DNA from 3 places in the Telluria sp. LT2P34 genome. Region 3 is predicted to be linked to each of the others. Evidence: predicted binding sites of a transcription regulator. Region 3 holds the regulator's gene; each other region holds the start of a gene.
What was found. The regulator sigma-54, encoded in region 3, starts transcription at its own class of promoters, with help from an activator protein. The targets are predictions, from matches to a motif close to TGGCANGNAANCTGCTTT.
Positions count from the first base shown of each region.

Region 1: the regulator sigma-54 is predicted to act here: its motif matches at 1,830-1,847, upstream of AC56KZ_RS20695 (methanol/ethanol family PQQ-dependent dehydrogenase).
Region 2: the regulator sigma-54 is predicted to act here: its motif matches at 1,650-1,667, upstream of AC56KZ_RS10065 (pilin).

Region 1 is NZ_JCASIN010000015.1:11,407-15,849, reverse strand. Features, by position in the region: gene AC56KZ_RS20710 (S-(hydroxymethyl)glutathione dehydrogenase/class III alcohol dehydrogenase) at 1-639, shown strand, start outside; gene gfa (S-(hydroxymethyl)glutathione synthase) at 675-1,274, shown strand; gene AC56KZ_RS20700 (hypothetical protein) at 1,348-1,695, shown strand; gene AC56KZ_RS20695 (methanol/ethanol family PQQ-dependent dehydrogenase) at 1,914-3,758, shown strand; gene AC56KZ_RS20690 (c-type cytochrome) at 3,845-4,264, shown strand; gene AC56KZ_RS20685 (quinoprotein dehydrogenase-associated putative ABC transporter substrate-binding protein) at 4,261-4,443, shown strand, end outside.
Region 2 is NZ_JCASIN010000002.1:937,258-941,700, reverse strand. Features, by position in the region: gene sucC (ADP-forming succinate--CoA ligase subunit beta) at 1-576, shown strand, start outside; gene sucD (succinate--CoA ligase subunit alpha) at 591-1,472, shown strand; gene AC56KZ_RS10065 (pilin) at 1,732-2,178, shown strand; gene AC56KZ_RS10060 (pilin) at 2,326-2,775, shown strand; gene AC56KZ_RS10055 (flagellar brake protein) at 2,839-3,549, opposite strand; gene AC56KZ_RS10050 (S9 family peptidase) at 3,701-4,443, opposite strand, start outside.
Region 3 is NZ_JCASIN010000007.1:17,495-21,937, forward strand. Features, by position in the region: gene AC56KZ_RS17285 (KdsC family phosphatase) at 1-209, shown strand, start outside; gene lptC (LPS export ABC transporter periplasmic protein LptC) at 240-854, shown strand; gene lptA (lipopolysaccharide transport periplasmic protein LptA) at 870-1,442, shown strand; gene lptB (LPS export ABC transporter ATP-binding protein) at 1,442-2,203, shown strand; gene AC56KZ_RS17305 (RNA polymerase factor sigma-54) at 2,209-3,681, shown strand; gene hpf (ribosome hibernation-promoting factor, HPF/YfiA family) at 3,746-4,099, shown strand; gene AC56KZ_RS17315 (enoyl-CoA hydratase/isomerase family protein) at 4,187-4,443, shown strand, end outside.

The DNA.
Region 1 (4,443 bases), on a different contig from region 3:
GCCGACGCACCCTTCGACAAGGCCTGCTATATCGGCTGCGGCGTCACCACCGGCGTTGGCGCCGTGGTGTTTTCGGCCAAGGTCGAGGCGGGAGCGAATGTCGTCGTGTTCGGCCTGGGCGGCATCGGCCTGAACGTGATCCAGGGCGCACGCATGGTGGGCGCCGACAAGATCATCGGCGTCGACCTCAACCCCGCGCGCGAGACCATGGCGCGCAAGTTCGGCATGACCCATTTCATCAACCCGAGCGAGGTCGGCAACCTCGTCGACCACATCGTGCAGCTGACCGACGGCGGCGCCGATTTTTCCTTCGAGTGCGTCGGCAATGTACAGGTGATGCGCCAGGCGCTCGAGTGCACGCACAAGGGCTGGGGCCAGTCCTTCATCATCGGCGTGGCGGCGGCGGGCCAGGAAATCAGCACACGGCCCTTCCAGCTGGTGACGGGCCGCCAGTGGAAGGGTTCCGCCTTCGGCGGCGCACGCGGGCGCACCGACGTGCCCAAGATCGTCGACTGGTACATGGACGGCAAGATCAATATCGACGACCTGATCACGCATACCTTGCCGCTCGAGCGCATCAACGAGGGCTTCGAGCTGATGAAGAGCGGGCAGTCGATCCGCTCGGTGGTGCTGTACTGAGGCGGCATTTTTCAGATCAACCAGGGAGACTGAACATGAGCAATGACAACATGATGAACAGCGGCGTAAAAATCCATCCCGCTGTGGATCAGGGCATCAAGCCGGCCGTACCGAATTTTTCGGGCGGCACCTTGAGCTGCCAGTGCGCCACCAATCCGGTCACAGTAAACATCACGAGCCAGGTCGCGCACAACCACGTGTGCGGCTGCACCAAATGCTGGAAGCCGTCGGGGGCACTGTTTTCCCAGGTGGCCGTGGTCGGACGCGACAAGGTGGAGGTGACCGCCAATGCCGACAAGCTCGTCATTGCCGACACTTCCGCCACGATCCAGCGCCATGCCTGCCGCGATTGCGGCGTGCACATGTATGGGCGCATCGAAAACAACGCGCACCCCTTCTATGGCCTCGACTTCGTACACACGGAACTGTCGCGCGAGAGCGGTTGGGCGCCGCCGGAATTCGCCGCCTTCGTGTCCTCGATCATCGAGTCCGGCTTTCCTCCTTCCCGGATGGGCGAGGTGCGTGCGCGGCTGACCGAGCTCGGCTTGCCACCCTACGACGCGCTGTCGCCGGCCTTGATGGATGCCATCTCGACCCATGTCGCCAAGGCCCGCGGGATGCTGCAGGAAGCCTGAAGGCTTGACCGCTGCGGCATGGGTGGGCCTGTCCATCCATGCCGCAGCAAATGACCGAACACCGGAGAAAAGTATGAAGCGATCCCACTTGCTGCTGTTGTCGATCCTGGGCGCCGCCGCGCCCGCGGCCCATGCCGACGATTTCCCGACCAGCAGCCGCGTGGAGTACGTGCTGGAGTGCATGCAAAAACACGAAAGCAAGGGTGAATACCTTTACAAGTGCTCCTGCGTCATCGATTACATCGCCAAGGCCATGACACACGACGACTATCTCGCCATGTCGACCTCGCTGCGCAACCAGACCATGGCCGGCGAGCGCGGCGCGGTGTTTCGCGATCCGCCGCAAGTAAAGGAGATGGCTGGCAAGTACAAGACGATCCAGGCGGACGCCAACAAGGCGTGTTACGTGCCGCAGCGGTGATGTACTGCCGGGCCTGGTGTTGCGTCATGGATGACACAAGCCCCGGCGGGCATTGTCTCGAATCTGAACAGGGTGCCACAGCCATGCTCCCCTCGGTCCAGTGGCGCCGCACTGGCACTGCATAGGCACCGCATTGGCACGTTTAGTGCTGTGTAAACCTGGGGCGATCCCCAGCTCCATCCAGTCGGACCGCTATAAAAACCATAGGAGACTTCATCATGTCATTCGCAAAGAGACTCATCCGCTGGTGGCCATGCCTGGCACTGGCCGCCGGACCGGCGATGGCTGCCGATTCGGATGTCGCAAAGCTGACCAAGGACTCGAAGAACTGGGCGATGCAGTCCGGCGACTTTGCCAACCACCGGTTTAGCGAGCTCAAGCAGATCAACGCGCAGAACGCCAGGGACTTGCAGGTGGCCTGGACCTTCTCGACCGGCGTGCTGCGCGGCCATGAAGGCGGTCCGCTGGTCATCGGCGACACCATGTACATCCACAGTCCTTTCCCGAACAAGGTGTTCGCGATCGCACTGGAAGACCAGAGCATCCGCTGGAAGTACGAACCGAAGCAGGACCCGACCGTGATCCCGGTCATGTGCTGCGACACCGTCAACCGCGGCGTTGCCTATGCCAACGGCAAGATCTTCCTGCAGCAGGCCGATACCACGCTGGTGGCGCTCGACGCCAAGACCGGCAAGGAGCTCTGGAAAAACAAGGTCGGCGATCCGAAGATCGGCGAAACCACCACCAATACGCCCCATGTCTTCAAGGACAAGATCATCACCGGCATCAGTGGCGGCGAATTCGGCGTGCGGGGTCGTATCACTGCGCATGACATGAATACCGGCAAGGTGCTGTGGAAAGCCTACAGCACGGGACCCGACAACGAACTCATGGTCGATCCTGCAAAAACCATGACCTGGACCGACGGCCGCATGGCGCCGATCGGCGCGGACTCCTCGCTGAAAAGCTGGAAGGGCGACCAGTGGAAGCTGGGCGGCGGCACGACCTGGGGCTGGTACAGCTACGATCCGGCGACCAACCTGATGTACTACGGCACCGGCAACCCCAGCACCTGGAACCCGCGCCAGCGCCCGGGCGACAACAAGTGGTCGATGACCATCTTCGCACGCGACCTCGACACCGGAATGGCGAAATGGGTCTACCAGATGACGCCGCACGACGAGTGGGATTATGACGGCGTCAACGAAATGATCCTGGCCGACATCAAGGTCAAGGGCCAGCCGCGCAAGGCGCTGGTTCACTTCGACCGCAACGGCTTCGCCTACACGATGGATCGCGTCAGCGGCGAATTGCTGATCGCTGAAAAATACGATCCGAAGGGGAACTGGGCGACCCACGTCGACATGAAAACCGGCCGGCCGCAAGTCGTTGCGAAGTACAGCACCGAAAAGAACGGTCCCGACTTCAATTCCAAGGGCATTTGCCCGTCCGCGCTCGGCACCAAGGACCAGCAGCCGGCTACCTTCAACCGCAAGACCGGCCTGTTCTATGTGCCTACTAACCATGTCTGCATGGATTACGAGCCCTACCAGATCGAGTACACGGCAGGCCAGCCGTATGTCGGCGCGACGCTCTCGATGTATGCGGCGCCGGGCAGCCATGGCGGCCTGGGCAACTTCATCGCCTGGGATGCGGGCACCGGCAAGATCGTCTGGTCCAAGCCCGAGAAGTTTTCGGTCTGGAGCGGGGCGCTCTCCACCGCCGGCGACGTCGTGTTCTACGGCACCCTGGAAGGCCACATCAAGGCCGTCGACCTCAACGGCAAGGAGCTGTGGAAGTTCAAGACGCCGTCCGGCATCATTGGCAACGTCCACACCTGGGAATACAAGGGCAAGCAATATGTCGGCGTGTTGTCCGGCATTGGCGGCTGGGCCGGCATCGGTCTTGCGGCCGGGCTGACCAAGGGTACCGAAGGCCTGGGCGCGGTTGGCGGCTACAAGGACCTGGCCAAGTACACCGAGCTTGGCGGCGTGCTGACCGTATTCGCATTGCCGGACCGGGCAGTGTCGGGCGGGGCGGCAACGGCCATGCGCAACAAGTGAAGCGGCCGCCGGACCGGCGTGCTGTGTATTGAAAACGGTTGCCGGTCGCAGCGCCGGCAACCGCGCCTCGTTTCCCGGGAATGAACATGAACAAACTCACGAAAAACGCAGCGGCCGCGGCCGCTTGCTGGGCCCTGGCCGCGCTGCCCGGCCTGTTGTCCACACCTGCCCTCGCGGCCGATAACGCCCCCTACAAGGTAGTCGAAGGCAACAAGGTCGATGCGCAGACCCTGAGCGGCTGGCGCACCTGGCGCGCAATGGCCTGCGAGCGTTGCCATGGCGCCGCGCAGGAAGGCATGGTCGGACCCTCGCTGGTAGACAGCCTGAAGGTGCTCAGCAAGGACGAATTCAAGGCCGCCGTGCTGAAGGGGCGGATCGAGAAGGGCATGCCGAATTTCGATACCAGCAAAATGGTGAGCGAAAACATCGACAGCCTGTACGCCTACCTGAAGGGACGCTCGGATGGCGCCATCCAGCCTGGCCGGCTTCAGGAGATGAACAAATGAAACGCTGGCCAGGGCAGGGGGCGCGCCGGCAGATGCGTTGGCGAACATTGCTGGCAGGGGGCGTCTGTGCGCTGGCGGGGCTGGCCGGTCCGGCAAGCGCCCAGGAGGCACCCGCGCCCGGCCAGGACAAGGTGCTGCGGGTCTGCGAAGACCCGAACAACCTGCCCTTGTCGAACCGT
Region 2 (4,443 bases), on a different contig from region 3:
AACCCGCTGATCCTGACCGGTTCGGGCAAGGTCATCGCCCTCGATGCGAAGTTCAACTTCGACTCGAACGCACTGTACCGCCAGCCGGAAATCGTCGCCTACCGCGACCTGGACGAAGAAGATCCAGCCGAAGTCGAAGCATCGAAGTTCGACCTGGCCTACATTTCGCTCGACGGCAACATCGGCTGCCTCGTGAACGGCGCCGGCCTGGCCATGGCCACCATGGACACCATCAAGCTGTTCGGCGGCGAGCCGGCCAACTTCCTGGACGTGGGCGGCGGTGCGACGGCTGAGAAAGTCACCGAAGCATTCAAGATCATGTTGAAGAACCCTGGCCTGAAAGCCATCCTGGTCAACATCTTCGGCGGCATCATGCGTTGCGACGTCATCGCCGAAGGCGTGATCACCGCATCGAAGGCCGTGTCGCTGCAGGTACCGCTGGTCGTGCGCATGAAGGGCACCAACGAAGACCTGGGCAAGAAGATGCTGGCCGACTCCGGTCTGCCGATCATCGCTGCCGATACGATGGAAGATGCAGCCAAGGCCGTCGTCGCCGCTGCAGCTGGTAAAGCCTAATTCAAGGAATAAAAATGTCGATCCTGATCAACAAAGATACTAAAGTCATTACCCAGGGTATCACCGGCAAGACCGGTCAGTTCCATACCCGCATGTGCCGCGACTACGCGAACGGCAAAGCCGCTTTCGTCGCTGGCGTGAACCCGAAGAAGGCCGGCGAAGACTTCGAGGGCATCCCGATCTACGCCAACGTGGCGGAAGCCAAAGCGGCTACCGGCGCCAACGTGTCGGTCATCTACGTGCCGCCGGCAGGCGCAGCCGCCGCTATCTGGGAAGCCGTCGAAGCCGACCTGGACCTGGCAATCTGCATCACCGAAGGCATTCCAGTGCGTGACATGATGGCCTTGAAGGACCGCATGGCCAAAGCCGGCTCGAAGACCTTGCTGCTGGGCCCGAACTGCCCAGGCCTGATCACCCCGGACGAAATCAAGATCGGCATCATGCCGGGTCACATCCACAAGAAGGGCCGCATCGGCGTCGTCTCGCGTTCGGGCACCCTGACTTATGAAGCAGTCGGTCAGCTGACCGCACTGGGCCTGGGCCAGTCGTCGGCAGTCGGCATCGGCGGCGATCCGATCAACGGTCTGAAGCACATCGACGTGATGCGCATGTTCAACGACGATCCTGATACCGACGCGGTCATCATGATCGGCGAAATCGGCGGACCGGACGAGGGAAATGCCGCGTACTGGATCAAGGACAACATGAAGAAGCCGGTCGTCTGCTTCATCGCCGGTGTCACCGCTCCTCCAGGCAAGCGCATGGGCCACGCCGGTGCGCTGATCTCGGGCGGCGCCGACACCGCGCAAGCCAAGCTGGACATCATGGAAGAGTGCGGCATCAAGGCCACCAAGAACCCGTCGGAAATGGCGCGCCTGCTGAAGGCCATGCTGTAATACCGATGCGTTGTTGTTGAAAGAAGGGAGCCTGCGGGCTCCCTTTTTTTGTCTCACCTTAAGTTTCCTGACGGAAATTGCTCATCAGGTGACAATTTTTGTCAGCCTGCACCGCATGCAGGACGCATTTTGTCGGTATTGTTGTATGGAAACTACCAAAACGGGGGGTAAACGGGCTGGCACGGCGCTTGCAATAAGAAGAACGTGGCACCAAGCAAAGCACCAAATAACCCCAAACACCCTGACCTGGAGATACACCATGAAATCGATGAAAATTGTCAAGAAGACCCAAGCCGGCTTCACCCTGATCGAGTTGATGATCGTTGTTGCAATTATCGGCATCCTGGCCGCAGTGGCGATCCCGAACTACCAGAACTACACCGCAAAATCGAAGTTCAGCGCTGCCCTGGCTGAAGTGTCGGCCGGCAAAGTTGGCTACGATGCCAAGCTGAACGATGGCGAGAACATCACTGCCGCTGCCGATGCAGGCCTGTCCGCCACCAAGACCGCAAACTGCACCTTTGCAGCGATCACCGCCAACGGCGGCCTGACCTGCACGATCGAAGCCGGTCCTTCGACCGTCGCCGGCAAGGTCATTACCCTGACCCGCGGCGCTGATGGCTGGACCTGCGGCGCCAACGTCGATACGAAGTTCATCGGCAAAGGCACCTGCACCGCTGCTGCTGCCGCTCCAGCCACCCCTTAATCCCGGCTGAGCTATCCCAAAGAACCCCGCTTCGGCGGGGTTTTTTCTTTTCCACCGCAAAACCTACCCGCGCACGATAATGCCATCGCAAGGCTCCGGCCAGACGCCCATCCATAATTTGCGCTCCCAACCAGTCCCGGAGGAACCATGAAAGCGATGAACACCGTGCGAAAAACGCAAGCAGGCTTTACCCTGATCGAGTTGATGGTCGTCGTTGCCATCATCGGCCTGCTGGCCTCGATTGCGATTCCCTATTATCAGGAATACGTTGCCAAGGCCAAGTTCGGCGCCGCGCTGGCGGAAGTTTCGGCAGGCAAGGTCGTCATCAGCACCAGGATCAACGACGGCATCGACGTCAAGACGCCCGAAGAGATCGGCTTGTCGAAAGACCCTACCGCCCATTGCGTCTTCGGCGCCACGGCCGACGCCGCCGCGGCCAGCTTGAGCTGCAAGATTGTCGCCGGCCCCACCGTCGTGCGCGACCAGACGATTACGCTCACCCGCAATGCGGCGACCGGCGCCTGGAGCTGCAGTGCGAACACAATCCCGCAGAACGTGATTGGGCCGACAGGCTTATGTATCGGTAAAGCGGTCTAACACCGCATTGCATAAAAAAACTCCCCGCTTGCGGCCGCAAGCGGGGAGTTTTTCGATGCGCAATTACACGATTTTTTGCCGGTCCGCCAGCAGCGCCTCGTAGGTCATGTTTTGCAGCAGGGTGTAATGCCCTGCATCGAGGTCAATGAACTGCATGCCATAAGTAAACAGCTCGGAGTCGTCCGGCGCTTTCGATACGTTCACGTTGCGAATCGCCGCCCGCGCCGAAATGCGTACTTCCTGGTCGTCCGGCGGCGCCTTCAACAAAAACTCCAGCGCGATCTTCGCTTCGTCGACTGGCAGCCGGCTGCTTGACACCACCAGCGCACCGCTGACCGACAGGTTCAGGATCGTGCAGGGCAGGGGGCGGCCATGCGTGCTGCTGCCCGTCAAATGGGCAGGCAGGTCGACCTTGACCCGCATCGCGGTGCGCAGGCTCGTGCCCTGGATGGTCTTCGGGAAGGACACATGCACATACAGCAGGGGCCGTCCGAATACGCGTTCGACCGTACACGGGAACGAACATACCTTTACGCCCGAGAACACCCGAATCGTCAGGCGCTCGCCTTCGGCCAGTGCGATCGGCGCGCCGTTTTCCATCGGGATTTTAAGGATGATGTACTCATCCTTCACGTACCCGATCAGTGCCGAGAAGTGCTGCACGGGCTTGATGCTACGATGCGTGATGAGCTGCAGCCGGGTACCGACCTGCAGGTTCATCGTTTCGAAATCGTAGTCCTGGGCTTTGAGTTCCGCTGCTGGAGGGACGTGCATAGGCTTGTTCGGAGTAACCGGCAATTATGCCAGGTGGGTGAACATGATACCAGTCTTAGCCGTAGAGAAATAAAACCACTGCCGAAGCAATAAAAAAGCCCGCCGTAATGGCGGGCTTTGTTGTTACTACGTAACGCTTGAGGCTTAAAGCTTAGCGCTTCAGGTGTTGGTCGAGCCAGCCGATCACGGTGTGGTGCCACAGCACGGAATTGGCCGGCTTCAGCACCCAGTGGTTTTCATCCGGGAACACCAGCAGCTTGCTGTCGATCCCGCGGCGTTGCAGGGCCGTGAAGGTAGACAAGGCTTGCGCGGTCGGGATGCGGAAGTCGAGGTCGCCCTGGATCACCAGCATCGGGGTCTTCCACTTGTTTACATGGTGCACCGGGTTGAAGCGCTCATGGCTTTCAGGCACCGCGAAATACGGGCCGCCGTTTTCCCAGTCGGTGAACCATTGTTCCTCGGTCGAATAGGCCATGCCGCGCGTGTCGAACACGCCGTCGTGGTTGACGATGCACTTGAACGTGTCCGGCCAATTGCCCTCGATCCAGTTCATCATGTAGCCGCCGTAGGACGCGCCCAGCGCGCAGCTGCGCTCGCGGTCGAGCCACGGGAACTTCTTCACGGCAGCATCCAGGCCCTTTTGCAGGTCCTCGAGCGGCTTGCCGCCCCAGTCGCCGCTGATCGAGTCGGTGAACTTCTGGCCGTAACCGGTCGAGCCGTGGAAATCGATGAAGACGGTGGCGTAACCCGCACCCGCATACACCTGCGGATTCCAGCGGTAGCTCCAGGCATTGCCGAAGCTGCCTTGCGGGCCGCCGTGCACCAGGAAGGCGACCGGGTATTTGGTTCCTGCGCCTTTACCATCCGAACCTGCGTTCCACGGCTTCATCACAT
Region 3 (4,443 bases):
GCTATATCGGCGACGACGTGATCGACCTGCCGCTCTTGAGCAAGGTCGGCTTCGCGGTGACGGTTCCGAGCGGCCACCCCGAAGTGCAGCACCGCGCCCATTACGTGACCCGCGCCGGCGGCGGCCGCGGCGCCGTGCGCGAGGTGTGCGACCTCGTGATGCGCGCCCAGGGCAGCTATGAACAGGCCCTGGCCCCGTATTTTGCGTAAAGCTCATCTTCGATTCGTATGGCGACTTACGTGAACAAACGCACCGCGCACCGCTGGCGCACGCTGGGGCTGATGCTCACCGCGGTGTTTTTCGCGTTCGGCAGCTTCTGGCTGCTGCAGGCGATCCAGTCGGAAGACCAGGTCGCCAAAGGCCCCGGACTCGACGAGCCCGATTACATCGTCGAGAACTTCAGTTTCGTGCGCATGACCGAGGCCGGCTCGCCGCGCTACGTGATGTCCGGCGCGCGCCTGGTGCACCATCCGAAAAATGATGTGTCCGAAGTGACGCGGCCCGTGGTGCAGAGCATGGCCCCGGGCCGCCCGAACATGACGGTGCGGGCCGAGCGCGGCCAGGTTTTCCATGGCGAGAACCGCGTCGAACTGATGGGCAAGGTCGACGTCAGGCGCCCGGCCACGCCGACCAGCGAAGCGCTGCATGCCCGGACCGAGGCGCTGACCGTGCTGGCCGACGACGAAATCATCAAGACCAGGCTCCCGGTACGCATGACGCTGGGCGCGTCGCAGGTGGACGCGGTGGGCATGCATGCCGAGAATCCGACCCAGAAGATGCACCTCGGCGGACGCGGCAGGATCGTCTATCCGCCGCGCCGCGCGGCCGCTTCCCGCTCCGCACCTACCCCATAACAGGAACAAGAACATATGAAGAACATCCTCCGCAATGTGCTCGCCGCCGCTTTCCTTTCGCTGGTGTCGCTGTCGGTATCGGCCGAGAAGGCGGACTCGCTCAAGCAGGCCGTGGTCGAATTCGATTCGCTCGACGTCGATGAAGTGACGCAGACGCGCATCCTGACCGGGAATGTGATCGTCACGCGCGGCACGCTGACCCTGAAATCGGACCGCGCGCTGGTACGGGAAACGCCGGAAGGCTATATGAGCGTGACGCTGACGTCGAATCCGGGGCGCGTGGCGACCTTCCGCCAGAAGCGCGACGGCGGGCCGGACCTGTGGATGGAAGGCCAGGCCGAGCGCATCGAATATGAAGAGCGCGAAGAGGTGGTCAAGCTGTTCTCGAAAGCGGTCGTCAAGGAACTCGAAGGCGGGCGCATGACGAATGAACTCGTCGGCCCCTTCATCTCTTACGACAACCGGCGCGAAGTGGCCGCCGTGCGCAACGACGCCAGCGGCCAGACCAAGGCCGGCGGCGGGCGCGGCACCCTGATCATCGCGCCGCGCCGTACGGCAGCGCCCGCGGTAGCGGCAGGAAAAAAATAATGAAGGATGACCGCGACACGCGCAGCACCCTGGTCGTACGGGGCCTGCAGAAAAGCTACGGCAAGCGCCTGGTCGTGCGCGACGTGTCGCTCGAAGTGGGCTGCGGCGAAGTCGTCGGCCTGCTCGGGCCGAACGGCGCCGGCAAGACGACCTCGTTCTACATGATCGTCGGCCTGGTGCCGTCCGACGCCGGCACCATCGAAATCAACGGCGCCGACATTTCCAGCCTGCCGATCCACCGGCGCGCGGTGATGGGCCTGTCCTACCTGCCGCAGGAAGCGTCGGTGTTTCGCAAGCTGACCGTGGAAGACAACATCCGCGCCGTGCTGGAACTGCAGCGCACCGATGAGGGCAAGCCGCTGACCAAGGCGGCGATCAACGAGCGGCTCGATTCGCTGTTGGCCGAACTGCAGATCGAGAAGCTGCGCGAGAACCAGGCGCTGTCCTTGTCGGGCGGCGAGCGGCGGCGCGTCGAGATCGCACGCGCGCTGGCCACCAATCCCCGCTTCGTGCTGCTCGACGAACCCTTTGCCGGCGTCGACCCGATCGCTGTGATCGAGATCCAGCGCATCGTGCGCTTCCTGAAGGAGCGCGGCATCGGCGTCCTGATCACCGACCACAATGTGCGCGAAACGCTCGGCATCTGCGACCGCGCCTACATCATCAACCAGGGCGCCGTGCTGGCCTCGGGCCGCCCTGACGACATCATCGCCGACGAATCGGTACGACGTGTCTACCTCGGCGAACACTTCCGCATGTAGGTATCATGAAACAATCCCTGCAACTACGGACTTCGCAGCACCTGGCGCTCACGCCGCAGCTACAGCAGTCGATCCGCCTGCTGCAGCTGTCCACGATCGAACTGCAGCAGGAGCTCGAGCAGATCCTGTCGGATAATCCCTTGCTCGAGCGGATCGACGACCCGCTCGACAATTCCGTGCGCCTGTTGTCCGACGGCGCCATCAACGACGCGCCCGCCCAGCCGCCGGATGCGCCGGCGCCAGGCGGAGAAGAACCCGCGGCCCCGGCAGAGGGCGCCGATGCGGCGGAGGGCGGCGGCGAGGTCGAGCGCGGCGAGGCCGATGCCGACTGGGGCGACGCGCCGCGCGCGCCGGGCAGCGACGGCGACGACGATGGCCGCCCCCAGCTGGGCGCTATCGGCGTCACGCTGCGCGAGCACCTGTCGGAGCAGATCCGGGTCACGGGCGCGAGCGTGCGCGACCGCGCGCTGGCCGAACTGGTGATCGACGCCATCGACGACAACGGCTATCTCGACGAACCGCTCGACGAAATCCTGGCGCGCCTGCCCGAAGAGCTGGAAGTGGACATGGACGAAATGCGCTGCGCGCTGGCGCTGGTGCAAAGCCTCGATCCGGTCGGCGTCGGCGCGCGCAGCGCCAGCGAGTGCCTGGCGCTGCAGATCCGGCAAATGCCGGGCGTGCCGATGGTCACGCGGCGCATGGCCCTGAAGATCGTCGAGGGCTACCTGACCTGGTTCGCCCAGCGCGAATTCAACAAGCTGAAAAAGGCGCTCGATTGCGATGACGAAGACCTGCGCGAAGCGCAAGCCGTGATTCGCCAGTGCAATCCGCATCCGGGTGCGGCTTTTGCGTCGAGCACCTCGGACTACGTGGTGCCGGACGTCATTGTGCGCAAGACGGGCACCGGCTGGAGCGTGACGCTGAATGGCGAAGTGATGCCGCGCCTGCGCGTGAACAATGTCTACGCGGCACTGCTGAAGCAGGGCAAGGGCGAAGGACAGATGAGCGCGCAGTTGCAGGAAGCGAAGTGGCTGATCAAAAATATGCGCCAGCGTTTCGACACGATCCTGCGTGTTTCGCAGGCCATCGTCGAGCGTCAGCGCAACTTTTTCAGCCATGGCGCGGTTGCCATGCGTCCCCTTGTGCTGCGCGAGATTGCTGATACACTAGGTCTGCACGAGAGCACCATTTCTCGCGTAACCACTCAGAAATTCATGCTAACCCCGCACGGCATGTTTGAGCTGAAGTATTTCTTCGGAAGCCATGTCGCCACCGAAGCGGGGGGCGAAGCCTCTTCGACGGCGATCCGGGCGCTCATCGCGCAACTGACAGGAGCAGAAGACCCAAGGAACCCATTATCCGACAGCAAGATCGCGGAAATGCTCGGTGAACAAGGAATGGTCATCGCGCGCCGAACGGTTGCGAAATACCGCGAGGCACTTAAAATTCCTCCAGTCAGTCTCCGCAAATCCTTGTAACAGCGGCCAGCCACGCGCGACCCAAGCGCGCTGTGTGAGCCGTTTCTTTTTCAAAGGAGTGTGTATGAATCTCACTATCAGCGGTCACCACCTCGACGTTACACCCGCCATCCGTGAATACGTACAGAACAAGCTGGAACGCATCACCCGCCATTTCGATCAAGTGATTGACTCCCACGTCATCCTCGCCATCGACAACCTCACCGAAAAAGACAAAAGGCAAAAAGCCGAAATCAACCTGCGCGTCTCGGGGAAGATGGTGCACGTGGAAAGTGTGGCGCAAGATCTGTATGCCGCGATCGACTTGCTGATGGACAGGCTCGATCGCCAAGTCATGAAGTACAAGAGCATCATGCAAAACCATAGTCACGAGTCGCTCAAGCGACGACCTGAAGGCGGAGAGGCTGTTGCTGCCTGATCGGCAACGAAGCACCGTCTAATAAGGGCGCCGGAAGGCGCCCTTTTCAGTTGGTAGAATGGTGATTTTCCCACAAGCCCAACCACCATGACCGACCATGTCCTGACCCGCGTTGCCAACGGCACCGGCGTGATTACCCTCGACCGCCCCAAGGCCCTCAACTCGCTGTCGCTCGCCATGGTGCGGCGCCTGAGCGCAACCCTGCTTGCCTGGCGCGACGACGCCGCGGTCGAGGCCGTCGTGATCACCAGCAGCAGCGAAAAAGCCTTGTGTGCCGGCGGCGACATCCGCTTCTTCCACGAGGCGGGCCACGCGGCGCCGACCGGCGGCAGCGCACTGCTGGA